2 regions of the Carboxydothermus pertinax genome follow, and region 2 is predicted to be linked to the other one. Evidence: riboswitches for the same ligand, from Rfam matches in the RefSeq annotation. Region 2 holds a riboswitch; the other holds the start of a gene.
The links. Region 2 has a riboswitch for glycine ahead of gcvT (glycine cleavage system aminomethyltransferase GcvT). Riboswitches for the same ligand answer to the same signal wherever they lie in the genome.
Positions count from the first base shown of each region.

Region 1: linked by a shared signal. The riboswitch ahead of cpu_RS08845 (GrdX family protein) and the one ahead of gcvT (glycine cleavage system aminomethyltransferase GcvT) in region 2 are both predicted to bind glycine.

Region 1 is NZ_BDJK01000036.1:8,876-16,992, reverse strand. Features, by position in the region: gene trxB (thioredoxin-disulfide reductase) at 1-819, opposite strand, end outside; gene cpu_RS08845 (GrdX family protein) at 845-1,240, opposite strand; glycine riboswitch at 1,314-1,404, opposite strand; glycine riboswitch at 1,405-1,492, opposite strand; gene cpu_RS08840 (thioesterase family protein) at 1,884-2,279, shown strand; gene cpu_RS08835 (formate--tetrahydrofolate ligase) at 2,471-4,141, shown strand; gene cpu_RS08830 (HD domain-containing protein) at 4,210-4,692, shown strand; gene folP (dihydropteroate synthase) at 4,706-5,887, shown strand; gene folB (dihydroneopterin aldolase) at 5,899-6,258, shown strand; gene folK (2-amino-4-hydroxy-6-hydroxymethyldihydropteridine diphosphokinase) at 6,260-6,745, shown strand; gene cpu_RS08810 (Rossmann-like and DUF2520 domain-containing protein) at 6,958-7,833, shown strand; gene panB (3-methyl-2-oxobutanoate hydroxymethyltransferase) at 7,830-8,117, shown strand, end outside.
Region 2 is NZ_BDJK01000043.1:25,649-33,765, forward strand. Features, by position in the region: gene cpu_RS09585 (methylaspartate ammonia-lyase) at 1-945, shown strand, start outside; gene cpu_RS09590 (double-cubane-cluster-containing anaerobic reductase) at 1,180-2,445, shown strand; gene cpu_RS09595 (acyl-CoA dehydratase activase) at 2,445-3,179, shown strand; glycine riboswitch at 3,287-3,394, shown strand; glycine riboswitch at 3,398-3,460, shown strand; gene gcvT (glycine cleavage system aminomethyltransferase GcvT) at 3,550-4,632, shown strand; gene gcvH (glycine cleavage system protein GcvH) at 4,635-5,027, shown strand; gene gcvPA (aminomethyl-transferring glycine dehydrogenase subunit GcvPA) at 5,029-6,363, shown strand; gene gcvPB (aminomethyl-transferring glycine dehydrogenase subunit GcvPB) at 6,363-7,823, shown strand; gene lipS1 (LipS1 family lipoyl synthase) at 7,811-8,117, shown strand, end outside.

The DNA.
Region 1 (8,117 bases), on a different contig from region 2:
GGCAGCATAGACTCCCGGGATATTAGTGCGCATATTTTCATCGGTAATAATATACCCGCGTTCGTCTAAGGTTACTAAGCTTTTGACAAATTCGGTGTTGGGTTCAAGGCCGACATAGATAAAAATGCCGTCAATTTCTTTTTCAAAAACTTCGCCGGTGACGACATTTTTAAGGCGGACTTTTTCAACTACATCGGTACCAATAATTTCTTCAACTACGGTATTCCAGAGAATTTCCAGTTTTTCGTTAGCAAAAGCCCTTTCCTGGAGAACTTTGGTGGCTCTCAAGGTATCGCGGCGATGGACGAGAGTTACTTTTTCAGCAAACTTGGTGAGGTAGCAGGCTTCTTCTACTGCTGAGTCGCCGCCGCCTACGACCATGACGTTAGCGCCTTCGTAAAAGGCAGCGTCACAGGTGGCACAGTAGGAGACCCCGCGAGCTCTAAATTCTAACTCACCCGGACAACCGAGAAGTTTAGGTGCGGCACCGGAAGCGATAATAACAACTTTCGCAATTAAATCGCCTTTAGTGGTTTTGACAATCCGGTCATCTCCTTGAAGTTCTATGGCCTTGACTTCTGCATTAAGTTTTTTGGCGCCAAATCTTTGAGCTTGCTGTTCCATTTGCTGGGTTAAGTCTGGTCCTGGAATGCCGCGGGCAAAACCGGGGTAATTTTCAATCTCATCGGTAGTGGCAGCTTGACCGCCGGTAGAAAGCTTTTCGATATAAAGGGTGGAAAGCTTACTCCGGGCGCTGTAGAGAGCAGCAGACAATCCTGCTGGACCTGCCCCGATGATAATCACGTCATATCTTTCCATGGACACTCCTCCTTCTTTTAAAGCTTTATATAATAAGACCCAGGCTGGTCAAAAAACTTTTAAAAAAGTCCAGGTCTATGACAGCAAAGTCATCTAAAAATAGCTCTGTCTCCTTAGGGCGAGGGCGTTTGGTTAAAAGTTCTAGTGTTTTAAAATAACTGTTTTCAGCTATTAAGATGGAGTTAAAATCTATCTCTTGCTCTAGGTGATCTACAACTACAGTTTTATAAGGGGTTTGGTTGGGTTTAATACTTCCTGTTAAAGGATGGGTTAAAAGTTTATGGCCGAAATGACAGAGGTCGCGAACTTTTTCCAGGACGTCCTCGGTAAAGCCATCTACCCATAAAAGGGAAAATCTTTTATTAAGCTGGTACTTTTGTATATATTCTTTTACTTTTGGGTTGTTTGTAATCACGATCATTTCGATTTCCTCCAAGGAAATGACTTAATATGCTCCTGCGGTACTAAAAAGAAAAGGACAGAGGCCAATTTTATTACCGACCTCTGTCCCTAAGACCTGAGAGATTCCCGGGGAAATCCCGGGTTACTCCTTTGGTGCCGCCAACTGCGGACTCTCCAGAGTCCCGTCCGGTTGCGGTCCTTTTGCCTGAGAGTTTCGGTTTCCCTTGCTCCTTCGGCGCCCCTATAAAGGGGTCTCTCCCGCCACCATCATTCAGGAAATTTCACTATTAATTTGGGGGGATGGAGAAAAAATTATACAGGGGGAGAAAGAAAAGTTTTCTTAACTTTTCAATTGCTATTATAATATATTCGTGATAAATTACACAAGTCCTTTTCTAAAAAATATTTTTTTCGACAAAATTCGAAGTTTTTATCTTGTGAATATTAAGAAAATGGCGAAAAAAAGCTGTTAATGACTTTTTAAAATGTGATAAAAAGTGCAAAAAGTTCCTTTATGTACAAATAAAATATGCAATCTGATTTACCTAAAGTTAACAAATTTTCTCTTAAGGATTTGAAAAATAATTAAAGGAAAATGCTAATCGGTACCGAATTAATTTTTAAAGACAAAAAAGCTTTTAATCGTTTAAAGGAGGGTTAGGATGGCGGGAGAACTTAAAGTTGGCTTGGAAGGGCGAGCAAGCACTACAGTTAGGCCTGAAAACACCGCTTTATCGGTAAAAAGCGGAAGTTTAGAGGTGTTTGCCACGCCAATGATGATAGCTTTAATGGAAGAAGCTTCGGTAAAGGCGGTGGAAGATTTTTTAAATCCCGGGGAAACTACCGTGGGAACAAAAGTGGAAGTAAGCCATTTAAAAGCAACTCCCCTGGGGGCTAAAGTAGAAGCTGTGGCCAGATTGGTTGCTATAGACGGACGCCGACTTACTTTTTTAGTTGAGGCTTTTGATGAGCAGGGGAAAATTGGGGAAGGACGGCACGAGAGAGTATGCGTAAATATTGAAAAATTTTTGGGGAAACTAAATTCAAAAGAAAAATAAACGAACTTGGAAGAAAAATAAAGTTAATGAAAGTTATTACAATATCTATAGAAATATTTCAAAAATTTAAAAATTTAAGAAGGAATTTTGGTATATTAATCGAATATATTAATAATTGATGTCCAAAGTAGTTAGCAAAGGCTTTTTTAATAATAATTAATAATAAAAAACTAGAAAGGAAGGGAAAGGAAATGAAGAGCGATATCGAAATCGCCCAGGAGGCAAAACTTGAGCCCATAGTTAAGATTGCTGAAAAGCTGGGGCTTACCGAAGATGACATTGAGATGTATGGGAAGTACAAAGCCAAAATTGCAGCGCATGTTTGGGATAAGATTAAAGACCGCCCAGATGGTAAATTAATACTGGTCACTGCTATAAATCCTACCCCTGCTGGAGAAGGAAAGACCACAACCACTGTGGGTTTAGGTGATGCTTTAAACCGCTTAGGAAAGAAAACTATTATTGCTTTACGGGAACCTTCTTTAGGTCCTAGCTTTGGGGTAAAGGGTGGTGCTGCTGGGGGTGGTTATGCCCAGGTAGTGCCAATGGAAGACATTAACCTCCACTTTACTGGAGACCTGCACGCGATCACTACTGCTCATAACCTTTTAGCGGCAATGATCGATAATCACATCCACCAGGGAAACGAGTTGGGCATTGACCCGAGACGGGTGGTCTGGCGGAGAGTGGTGGACTTAAACGACCGGGCGTTAAGAAAAGTAGTTATCGGCCTTGGCGGACCGGCTCAAGGAGTACCCCGGGAGACAGGCTTTGACATTACTGTGGCGTCAGAAATTATGGCGATCCTTTGCCTTGCCTCCGACCTCATGGACTTAAAAGAAAGGTTTAATAGAATTTTAATTGGTTATACATACGACCAGAAGCCGGTATATGTCCGGGACTTGAAAGCTGCTGGAGCTATGACCGTATTAATGAAAGATGCCATTAAACCAAACTTAGTTCAGACTTTAGAACATACCCCAGCTTTTGTGCACGGTGGGCCCTTTGCCAACATTGCCCATGGCACCAACTCCATCCAGGCAGATAAGATTGCCTTAAAACTTGCTGATTACCTTGTAACCGAGGCAGGCTTTGGTGCTGACCTTGGCGCTGAAAAGTTCTTCAACGTTGTTTGCCGGTTTGCCGGCTTTAAGCCTTCAGCGGTAGTTATTGTGGCAACGGTGCGGGCGCTTAAATATAACGGAGGAGTACCGAAAGTAGAACTCAATAAAGAAAACTTGGAAGCTTTAGAAAGGGGTTTTGCTAACCTTGAAAAGCATATAGAAAATATTGGCAAGTTTGGGTTACCTGCAGTAGTAGCAATTAACCGCTTCCCCACTGATACCGATGCTGAGCTTAACAAACTTAAAGAGCTTATTGAAGCTTCGGGGGCGGAGTTTGCTCTCTCGGAAGTATGGGCTAAGGGTGGTGAAGGTGGTATTGAACTAGCCCAAAAAGTTCTTAAAGTAATTGAAGAAAAGCCGGCGAACTTCCGCTTCCTCTATGACTTAGAAATGTCAATTAAGCAAAAGATAGAAACCATTGCCCGGGAAATTTACGGCGCTGATGGGGTAAACTTCACTGCAGAAGCTGAAAAAACCCTGGCTAAATTTGAGGAAATGGGCTTTGGCAATATGCCGGTGATTATGGCCAAGACCCAGTACTCCTTATCCGATGACCCGACTAAGCTTGGAAGACCTACCGGCTTTACTATCACCGTCCGGGAGCTTCGGGCATCGGTGGGGGCTGGTTTCATTGTAGCGATTACCGGGGACATTATGACCATGCCCGGGCTTCCTAAGCGGCCAGCAGCGGAAGTTATTGACATTGATGCTAATGGTAAAATCACTGGGTTATTCTAAACGTAATTTAAAATTAAAGGGGGAGCAATCCCCCTTTTTCCTATATAAACGGAAAGTTTGGGGAGAGCATGGATAGATTTTGGCGGATTGTTAGGGATGAAGAAGTAGTAAGGCGCATTAATATAATTGCTGATTTAGAAAAGGAAAGGGAGTTTTGCCGCCATGATGTTCAACACTTTTTAGACGTGGCCCGAATTTTACATATATTAAACTACGAAAATAACCTTGAGTTACTTCAAGAATTAGTTTATATCACCGCGTTTCTTCATGATCTAGGAAGGGTTGAGGAGTATCAAAAAGGATTAGATCATGCTAAAATTGGAGTGGAGATTGCTCGAAGAATTCTAATGACAAAAGAACTATTTACCGACGATGAGATTTACTTAATAACCGGTGCTATAGCTGGCCATCGGAATAGCAACTCAACTGGGTTTGCTAAGCTCTTATATCTTGCTGACAAGCTTTCCCGGCCCTGCCTTAGCTGTAAAGTTTTATCTAAATGTCATAAGGGAGAAGAGATGCTCTTACTTCACCAAAAGATGTTTTATTAACGGAGGTTTTATTATGGAAAATATTTTATGGTCCATGGAGTTTTCTAATATTGAGGAGGCAAAAAAAGAGATCGCCAAAATTGGCAGTACTTTGCCCGGTCAAAATTTGATGGCTCCTAAAGGGGTGCTACGAGCGATTAAAATAAAAAACTTAGCAACTAAAGCTGCCAATATTTTAAAACAAGAACTTTTAGCCAAAGGGGGGGATTGTGCTACTTCCTGGGGGTCTTTAGATTTAACTGTGCCTACCACTGACGTTTTATGCTTTGCTACCGAAAAAGTCTGGCGCCAGGTTATTCCCAAACTTAAAATGCAACCTTTCGGACTTAAAGCTTTAGCGGAAGAAATTGAGGAACTTTTACACAATTTAAATGGCCTGCCTAAATATGAGCTGGACTGTAGGGGAAAAAAAATTACCCTTGGAAAAAGAACTATAATTATGGGAATTTTAAATGTTACCCCCGATTCTTTTTCCGATGGTGGGCGCTACTATGATATTGAAGCGGCGTTAAATCATGCCAGGCAAATGGTAGCCGAAGGGGCTGATATTATTGATGTAGGAGGCGAGTCAACCCGGCCGGGAGCGGAGTATGTTCCAGCGGAGGAAGAGATCCGCCGGGTATTGCCGGTAGTGGAAGCCCTGGTACGGGAAATTGAAGTTCCGATTTCAGTGGATACTTATAAAGCTATTGTAGCGGAAAAAGTTTTAGAAGCGGGAGCTCATATTATTAATGATGTTTGGGGACTTCAGAAAGATCCCAAAATGGCCGAAGTTGCTGCCCGCTATGAGGCACCGGTGGTGGTGATGCATAACAAAACCGAAGCGGTGTATGAAGACTTGATAGCAGAAGTTATTAGCTTTTTAAAGGAAAGTATAAAAATAGGTCTTAGGGCCGGTATTCCACGGGAAAAAATAATAATTGATCCCGGGATTGGGTTTGGGAAGAGTTTAGAGCACAACTTAATTTTAATGAAACGTTTAAATGAATTAAAGAGCTTGGGGCAGCCAATTCTTCTTGGAACTTCCAGGAAATCATTAATTGGAAAAACCTTGGACTTACCGGTAAATGAACGGGTAGAAGGTACTGCTGCCACTGTTACTTTAGGTATTGCCAAAGGAGTAGATATTATCCGGGTTCATGACGTTAAAGAAATGGTGCGGGTGGCAAAAATGACTGATGCGATGGTGCGGTAGGAGGATTTTTGATGGATAAAATTGTTATTAAAGGTGCAGTTTTTTACGCCTACCACGGAGTTTTACCCGAAGAAAAAGTGCTGGGGCAGAAGTTTATTTTGGATTTAGAACTAGGCCTTTCGCTAGAGGCTGCGGGAAAAAGGGATGATTTAACCCAAACGGTAAGTTATAAAGAGGTTTTAGAGGCAGTGGAGGATGTAGTGGTTAATAACCGTTTTAATTTAATTGAAGCTTTAGCTGAAAAAATTGCCCAGAGGATTTTGGCGGATTTTCCCCGGGTCTTAGAGGTAAAAGTTACTGTTCATAAGCCTGGAGCGCCTTTACCGCAAAGCTTTAGTGATGTTTATATAGAAATAAAAAGGAGCCGTTAATATGTCTTTAGCCTATATTGGAGTTGGAACTAACCTTGGTAATAAACTGGAAAATATCAAAAGAGCTATAGAGGAGCTAAATAGTTTACCAGCTACTAAAGTAATTAAGACTGCAGGAGTTTATGAAACGGAGCCCTGGGGATATAAAGAGCAGGACTGGTTTTTAAATACAGCGGTAGCTTTAGAGACAGAGCTTGCCCCCGAGGAACTTTTAGAGGCATTGCTGCAAATTGAAGCCAAAATGGGAAGGGTAAGGCATATCCGCTACGGCCCGCGGGTAATTGACTTAGACCTTTTGTGGTATGAGGGGGAAGAACGGCAGGGGGAAAAACTTACCTTACCTCACCCGCGTCTTACCGAGAGGGCCTTTGTGGTGCTGCCGCTACTGGAGTTGTGGCCCGATGGGGAGATAAAGGGGATGTCTTTACGGGAAGCGGCAGCCAGGCTTAAAAAGGAACAGGGAATTAGAAAATTCAAAAATTTGTGAAAAAATTATTTTATATGTTCCACACAATTCTTATTGTAAACTCGATTTACACCTGCTATGATAACGTTGAGGGCACCGGTATGGGTCCTACATTAACTTTGAAGTAATTAAATACCACCGCTTGGATCCAGAGGACCGAGACGGGAGTAGAGACAAAAAGCCTTCCGTTCGGAAGGCTTTTTTTATCCTATACCCACAAAGAGGGGGGTTTTATGATTAATTCTATTGGGATAATCGGTGCAGGCAGGGTTGGTGGGGCATTAGGGTTATTACTCCGAGAAAAAGGTTTTAATATTAGTGGGGTTTACAGTAAAACTTTATCTTCCGCTGAAAAATTAGCTTATAAATTAAACAGTTTTGTCTATCGGGATTTAGAAAGTTTGGTAGCGGAGTCTGAACTCATTTTTATAACTACTACTGACCGAGAAATTGCTAAAGTTATCCGCGAAATAGCAAAATTACCAAATCTTACAGGGAAATATTTTGCCCACACCAGTGGTTCTCAGTGTTATAAAATCTTAAGTCCGATTAAAGAAAAAGGCGGAATTACCTTTACTATGCACCCCCTGCAGGCGGTTGCCTCACAGGAAATGGGGCGACAGGTTTTGCCCAAGGCTTATTTTTCTCTGGAAGGAGATCCGGAAGGGATTAAAGTTGGTGCCTACTTGGTACGGGCTATCGGTGCTAAGGTATTATATCTAAAAGAAAACCAAAAAAGTTTATATCATACTGGAGCGGTGATGGCTTCCAACTATTTAGTGACATTAATCGATACAGCTTTAGAACTATTAGAAATTTCAGGAATTAACCGGGAAGAGGGATTTCGAGCGCTAAAACCTTTGATTTATGGAACATTAAATAACATCGAAAAGTATGGTACTGTAAAAGCCTTAACTGGCCCTATTGCCCGGGGGGATACAGTAACAATAGCTCAGCATTTAGAAAGACTAAAAGAATATCCCAAACTTATGGAGCTTTATCAGGTTTTGGGGAAACATACGGTAAGGATGGCAAAAAAGCGGGAGGATTACCTTCCTGAAAAAGGCAAGAAAATCTTAAAACTTTTCGAGGAGGCTTACGATAAATGAGCAGGGTTACTGTTAACACCTTAAAGGAGATGAAAGAGGCGGGGCAAAAAATAGCCATGGTTACCGCCTATGATTATCCATCGGCGCTTTTTGCTGAAGAAGCCGGGGCAGAAGTGCTTTTGGTGGGGGATTCCTTGGCCATGGTGGTTTTAGGTTATGATAGCACTATACCGGTTACTATGGATGAGATGCTTCACCACGTTAAAGCAGTAGTGCGGGGGACCAAAAAAAGCCTGGTGGTAGCGGATATGCCTTTCATGTCATATCAGGCAAATGCTTTCGAC
Region 2 (8,117 bases):
CTTAGCTTTAAAGAAGCGGCTTGGTATTTTGATAATCTTACCGATAAACAGGGAAAAAAATATCACACTGCCTTACGTTACGGGTTAACCCAGGCGTTGTTAGATGCGGTAGCAAAGATTAACCACTCTACCATGGCGGAGGTAATTGCTAAAGAATATGGCTTAAAGCTTTTATTAAATCCTGTACCGCTCTTTGCCCAATCGGGGGACGACCGCTATACCAATGCTGATAAAATGATATTAAAACGGGTGGATGTCTTACCCCATGGTTTATTTAATCACCCCTCGAAAATCGGTGCAGAAGGGAAAGATTTGACCGAATACGCCCTGTGGTTAAAACAGCGGGTAAAAGTCTTAGGGGATCCTGACTACCTGCCGATATTTCATTTTGACGTTTACGGTACCCTCGGAATTGTCTTTAGTGATAATTTAGACCAGGTAGCCGAATACTTAGCGAGATTGGAAGAAAGGGTTTATCCGCATCTTTTAAGAGTGGAGGGACCGGTGGATCTTGGCTCAAAGGAACGGCAAATTGAAGGGTTAAGGTATTTGCAAGAGAAGCTTTATTCCTTAGGTAGTAAAGTAGTTGTTGTAGCTGATGAATGGTGTAACAACCTTGCTGATATCAAAGAATTTGTGGATGCGCGGGCAGGTTTAATGGTCCAAATTAAATCCCCGGACTTAGGGGGGGTAAACGATATTATTGATGCGGTTTTATATGCCAAGGGAAATGGTATCGGTGCCTATTTGGGTGGCAGCTGCAACGAAACCGATATATCGGCTAAGGTTTCGGTTCACGTGGGCCTTGCTACAGGGCCGGATCAGCTCTTAGTAAAGCCTGGCATGGGTGTGGATGAAGGTTTAACTATCATGCGGAATGAAATGCTGAGGACTTTAGCGATTTTAAAGAAAAATAAATCTTTAATCCAGAAAAAAGTTGGTTAGCCGGAAGGAACGTCTTCCGGTTTTTTTATTCCATTTTGCAATACTTACGCGAAGTAAAAATAAAAAAATGGAATTTTACAAATAAAAACAATTAATATAAGATTAATTGTGAAAAAAATTATAAACTTTTGGGGAGGGGAGGGTCTGGTTGCCCCGGAGGACTTTAAATCCAATGGACAATTTTGGGGGTTTGGTTCGATTCCCACTTCCTCCCTTTAAAAAAGGAGGAGAGCTATGGACAATCGAGAACTGTGGAAGACTTTGAATGTTGATTTGGAGAAACACGATGAATTTTTGGCTCCGGTGCCGGGGGTTTATACCGAACTTTTTTTAAATCGACCCAATCGACCTAAAAAAATGGACTACTTTGATGCGGTAGTAGGGGATATTCATGGAATTAGAGTGCACGAGCTTTACAACTTAAAACATGCAGGTAAAAAAGTGTTTGCGACTTTTTGCGTTTATGTTCCGGAGGAAATTATTAATGCTACCGGCAGTGCTTGCATAGGCCTTTGCGCCGGTGCGCAGTATCCAATTCCGGCAGGGGAGACGGTCTTGCCCCGCAATCTTTGTCCGCTTATTAAATCAGCAATGGGCTTTAAAATTGAGAGAATTTGTCCATATTTCCAGGTGGCGGATTGTGTAGTAGGGGAAACTACTTGTGATGGCAAGAAAAAAGCCTGGGAGATTTTAAATGAATATATTCCAGTGCATGTGATGGAACTTCCCCAGAAAAAAGAAGCACGAGACCGAGAATTTTGGGAAGCTGAAATTAAAGATTTTGTGCGATTTGTGGAAGAAACGACTGGAGTTAAATTAAATGCCGAAAACTTAAGAGAAGGAATTGAAAAAATAAACAAAAAACGACAAGCCTTAAAAAGGCTTTCGGATTTAAGAAAACATAACCCTGCTCCTATCCATGGCTTGGATGTCCTTTTAATTAATCAATTGGCCTTTTTTGATGACCCTGAACGATTTGCTTCCAAGGTAAACGAACTCTGTGACGAATTAGAAGAAAGGGTTGCCCGGGGGGAAGGGGTAGCTCCCAAAGATGCCCCGAGAATCTTAATTACCGGTACCCCTCAGCCCATACCCCACTGGAAAATCCATGCCTTAATTGAAGGAGCCGGCGGAGTGGTAGTGGGAGAGGAAACTTGTACCGGGGAAAGGTATTTTAAGGATTTAGTAGAACCAGCCGATGACATGGACGGAATGTTAAAAAATATTGCAGCAAGATCTTTAAAGGTAAATTGTGCTTGCTTTACCCCCAACCCTGGCCGTATAGAGGACCTTTTAGGGCTGGCTAATAAATTACAAGTAGACGGGGTAATTCACTATTCTTTGCAGTTTTGTCAACCCTATGGAGTGGAAAGTTACTTCGTTAGCAGGGAGCTGGAGAATCGCAACATTCCGGTATTAAAGTTAGAAAGCGACTTTTCCGATGAAGACCAGGGGCAGTTAAAAACCCGGATTGAAGCCTTTTTGGAGATGATAAAATAGTGTTTGCAGGATTAGATTTAGGTTCTACCAATACGAAATTAGTAATTATAAGAGAGGATGGAAGCCTTCTTTTTAAGATTATTCCCACTAAATTTGAACCGGTGAAAGCCGGAGAGGCTATCTTAAGAGAGACAGGAGAGGATATTCAACGATTGGTAGTTACCGGTTACGGTCGGGTGGCTTTTAACCGGGGAAAAGTTGTAACGGAAATAACCTGTCAGGCCAAGGGCTGCCATGAATTATTTCCCGAGGTTGAATTTATCTTAGATTTAGGCGGTCAGGATGCTAAAATAATTAAAAAGGATGGTCAAGGAAGGGTAGTTAATTTTTTAATGAATGATAAATGTGCTGCTGGAACGGGCAGATTTTTAGAAGTAATTTTAGCGGCAATTGGGGATGAATTCCAGGATGAGGTTTTGGTTAATGAAGTTAAGGCAGTTCCTATAAATTCCATGTGCACTGTCTTTGCCGAATCTGAAGTTATCTCGTTGCTTGCCCGTGGAACTCCTAAAAGAGAAGTAGTAGCGGGGTTATTTAAAACAGTAGCCAAAAGGCTTGCCAAATTTGTCGCAAGCCTTGGCCAACCCCGAAAATTAATATTTACCGGTGGTGGGGCGAACTACAAAGCCCTAAGATTTTTTTTACAAAGAGAACTGGGAATTGAGGTGGTTGTGCCACCAGAACCGTCGGTGACCGCTGCTTTAGGGGCTGCTTTAATTGCTAAAGAAGCCTGAGGGTAACCTTCCAGGCTTTCTATAAATTAAAATTTTCACAAATATAAAAATTGTTGAATTAATGCGAAATTTATCATAAAATGTATACAGAAAACTAAATACGGCGGATGAAGGCAGCAGGAGAGACCCGGACTCGGGCGCCGAAGGAGTAAGCCTTTAAAGTTTTGCTTGGCTTTAAAGGTGAAACTCTCAGGCAAAAGGACTGTTGCTGGACGAAGCTCTGGAGAGTCCCAGGACTGGGCACCCACGGGGAGAATAATCTCTCAGGTCAAAGGACAGAGGCTAAAGCGTTTAGGTTTTAGCTATCTGTCTTTTTATTTTTTGGATTAAAAAACAAAAGCTGCAAAAACTAAGAAAAAAGGGTGATGGGATGGAAAGTTTAAAAAGAACTCCGCTTTTTGAAGAGCACTTAAAGCTTGGGGCCAAAATGGTACCCTTTGGTGGCTGGGAAATGCCGGTTCAGTATACCGGTATCTTGGAAGAACATATGGCTGTTCGTACCGATGTGGGGATGTTTGATGTGTCCCATATGGGAGAAATTGAAATTTTGGGTAGCAGGGCTGAAGAATTTGTAAACTACTTGATTACCAATGATGCTTCCCGCTTAAATCCTGGTGAGGTAATTTATACTACCATGTGTTATCCAAACGGCGGGACGGTTGATGATTTATTGGCCTATAAGTATTCCAACGACCATTACTTATTGGTAGTGAATGCTTCCAACAAAGATAAGGATTTTGCCTATATTATAGAACATAAGTGGGAAGATGTAACGGTAACCGACTTATCGGACCAAACGGCGGAAATTGCTCTCCAGGGTCCCCGGGCTCAGGAGGTCTTGCAAAAACTAACTTCTTTTGACTTAAACCGGATTAAATATTTTGGTTTTGTGGAAATAGAGGTAGCGGGTATTCCCTGCTTGGTAAGCCGCACCGGCTATACCGGCGAAGATGGCTTTGAAATTTATTTTACCCCCATTCACGCGGCAAAAATTTGGAATGAACTATTAAGTCTTGGGGTAAAACCAGCAGGGCTTGGTGCCCGGGATACTTTAAGGTTTGAAGCCTGCCTTCCGTTATACGGCCATGAACTTTCAGCCGAGATTACGCCTCTTGAGGCGGGACTTGGTTGGGCCGTTAAGTTTACCAAGGAAGATTTTCTGGGAAAAGAAGCTTTACTTGCCCAAAAAAATGCAGGGCTTAAAAGAAAAATTGTTGGTTTGGAAATGATTGGAGCAGGAATTCCGCGCCAGGGCTACGAAATAGTATTTAACCAAAGGGGAGTAGGTTTTGTTACCTCCGGTACCTTTGCGCCGTATTTTAAGAAAAACCTGGCTTTAGCCATGGTTGATATCGACGCGGCGGAAATTGGTACCGAGTTGGAAGTAATCATTCGGGGGAAGGGCGTTCGTGCCCGGGTAGTTCCAAAACCATTTTACAAAAGGGGGAAATAAGCATGAGTAATGTGCCTAAGGATTTAAAGTACAGCCGTGAGCATGAGTGGATTAAGGTAGACGGCAATATTGGTATTGTAGGGATTACTGATTTTGCCCAAAAATCACTGGGAGACATCGTATTTATTGAGCTTCCTGGAGTGGGTGATGAAATTACCGCTGGGGACACCTTTGGGGTGGTAGAGTCGGTAAAAGCTGCTTCCGACTTATATGCTCCGGTCTCCGGAAAAGTACTGGAAGTAAATGAGGAAGTTATTGATTCACCTCAATTGGTAAATGAAGACCCCTATGGTAAGGGGTGGATGATTAAAGTTGAAATTTCCAATGAAGCGGAATTGGAAGAACTACTCTCCCCCGAAGATTACGAAAAACTTTTAGAAGAGGAAGGCGAATAATTTGAAGTATACTCCCCATACCCCGGACGAAGTCCGGGAAATGTTAAGTAGCCTTGGCTTAAATACCATTGATGATTTGTTTGCTGATATCCCGGAAGAGGTTAAACTTAAAAGGCCCTTAAATCTTCCTTCCGGGATGTCAGAACTTGAAGTTAAAAAGCACTTAGCAAAGCTAGCATCACAAAACGGTTCTGCGGATAAATATCTAACCTTCTTGGGTGCAGGAGTATACGACCATTATGTACCTTCGGTGGTAAATCACATCTTACTTCGCTCGGAGTTTTATACAGCCTATACTCCCTATCAGGCAGAAATGAGCCAGGGGGTATTACAGTCCATTTTTGAGTACCAAACCATGATTTGCGAACTAACCGGGCTTGATATCACCAATGCGTCGATGTACGATGGCGGATCAGCTTTGGCTGAAGCTGCTCTGATGGCAGTAAATCAAACCCGGCGGGATAAAATTTTAGTTTTAGCTACTATCCATCCCGAATACCGGAGTGTAGTTAAAACCTACACTTGGGGGCCGGGGATTACCGTAGTAGAAGCGCCCCGGAAAAATGGCACTGTGGATTTAGAAAAACTTGAAGAGCTTATTGACGATAAAACCGCTGCGGTTTTGGTACAACAGCCAAACTTCTTTGGCCAATTAGAACCAGTGGAGGAAATAAGTCGTTTAATCCATGCTAAAAAAGGCCTGCTGGTAGCAGCAGTAGACCCCATTTCCCTGGGGATTTTAAAACCGCCGGCGGAATACGGGGCAGACATTGCGGTGGGTGATGGGCAGGCTTTAGGTAATGGTCTTGCCTTTGGGGGGCCGCACCTTGGCTTTTTTGCCGCCCGGAAGGATTTAGCCCGCCGGATGCCTGGACGGTTGGTAGGTTTAACTACTGATCGCCAGGGCAACCGTGGCTTTGTTTTAACGCTGCAGGCCAGAGAACAGCACATCCGCCGGGAAAAGGCAACTTCCAATATTTGCAGTAACCAGGCGTTAAATGCTTTGGCAGCGACCGTTTATCTGGCAACGGTGGGAAAAAAGGGGTTAAAAGAAATTGCCCTGCAAAGCTTACAAAAAGCCCATTATGCTTTTGAACGTTTAATTGGCGAAGGCTATGAACCTTTATTTACCGGGCCATTCTTTAAAGAGTTTGTGGTAAAAGTTAAAAATGAAGAGGAAATTACCCAAAAACTTTTAAAACACCATATTTTGGCGGGGCCGGGTATAAGCCGTTTTTACCCGGAATTAGCACCAGCTTTAATGATTGCGGTTACTGAAAAACGCACCCGGGAAGAAATCGATACATTGGTAGAAGTAATGGGAGGTGACCGGTAATGGGAAGCTATCCTTTGATTTTTGAATTGTCGAAAGAAGGAAGAACCGGTTTTGAGCTTCCAGAGTTAGATGTTCCAGCAAAAGATGTTACCAAACTTTTACCGGAAGGAATGTTTAGAGAGACCGAACCGGACCTCCCGGAAGTTGCGGAAGTGGATGTTGTCCGTCATTATGTGGGCTTATCCCGGCGGAATTTTGGCGTGGATAACGGTTTTTACCCCCTGGGAAGCTGTACCATGAAGTATAACCCCAAGATAAATGAAGATACTTCAAGGCTTGCCGGCTTTGCGGAACTTCATCCCTATGTTCCGGAAGAGTTGGCCCAGGGAGCTTTAGAGTTATTATATGATACCGAACAATACTTAAAAGAAATCACTGGTATGGATCGGTTTACCTTGCAGCCGGCAGCCGGCGCCCATGGGGAATTTACCGGGATTATGATTATAAAAGCTTACCTGGCGAAAAGAGGGGAAAAACGGACAAAAGTAATAGTTCCGGACTCAGCCCACGGTACTAACCCGGCAACGGCTGCCATGTGCGGCTTTGATGTGATTTCTATTAAATCCAATGACCGGGGGTTGGTGGATCCCGAAGAGCTGGCGAAAGTTTTGGATAAAGACGTTGCCGCTTTAATGCTCACTAACCCTAATACTTTAGGGTTGTTTGAAGAAGAAATTGTCAAAATTGCTAAAATGGTGCATGATGTAGGAGGCCTCTTGTATTACGATGGCGCAAACTTAAACGCTATCTTGGGGGTTACCCGGCCCGGAGACATGGGTTTTGACGTAATGCACATTAACCTCCATAAAACTTTCTCCACTCCGCACGGCGGCGGTGGGCCTGGATCCGGACCGGTAGGGGTAAAAGCCCATTTAGCGGAGTTTTTGCCGGTTCCGGTGGTGGAGAAAGAAGGGGATAGGTACTACTTTAATTACAACCTGCCCAATTCTATTGGCAAAGTAAGAACCTTCTACGGCAATTTCCTGGTAGTGGTTAAAGCTTATACTTACTTAAAAGCTTTAGGTGGCGAAGGCCTTGTCGATGTCAGCCAAAAAGCTGTTTTAAACGCCAACTATTTAAGAGAAAAGCTTAAAAAATATTTTTATCTGCCCTATGACCGGCTCTGCAAGCACGAGTTTGTCCTGTCCGGTAAGTGGCAAAAGGAAAAAGGGGTTCGTACCTTGGACATCGCCAAACGGCTTTTAGACTATGGTGTTCATCCACCAACTATTTACTTCCCGCTTATTGTGGACGAAGCGCTGATGATTGAGCCTACAGAAACGGAATCCAAGGAAACTTTAGACCGGTTTATTGAGGTAATGGTTGCCATAAGTCGGGAAGTAGAGGAAAATCCAGAACTTCTCCATGAAGCTCCCCACGTCACTCCTGTGGGCCGTTTGGATGAGGTGGGGGCAGCACGAAATCCAATTTTGAGGTGGAGTAAAGATTGGCAAAAATAACTTTTGTTTATCCTCATAAAACCAAACCGGTTACGGTTACCGGCCCCCACTGCGCTTTAAACTGCGCCCACTGTGGGGGTCATTATTTAAAAAGTATGCTTCCTGTAGAAAAAATACCGAATTTAAAAAAGGTTAAAAGTCTTTTAATAAGTGGTGGTTGCACTAAAGACGGTAAAGTTCCGTGGTTAAAACATGCGGAATTTTTAGCCGACCAAAAAGGAAACTTAAAATACAATTTTCATGTGGGATTAATCGATGACGACCGGGAAATTGACCTATTGGCCCAAATAGCAG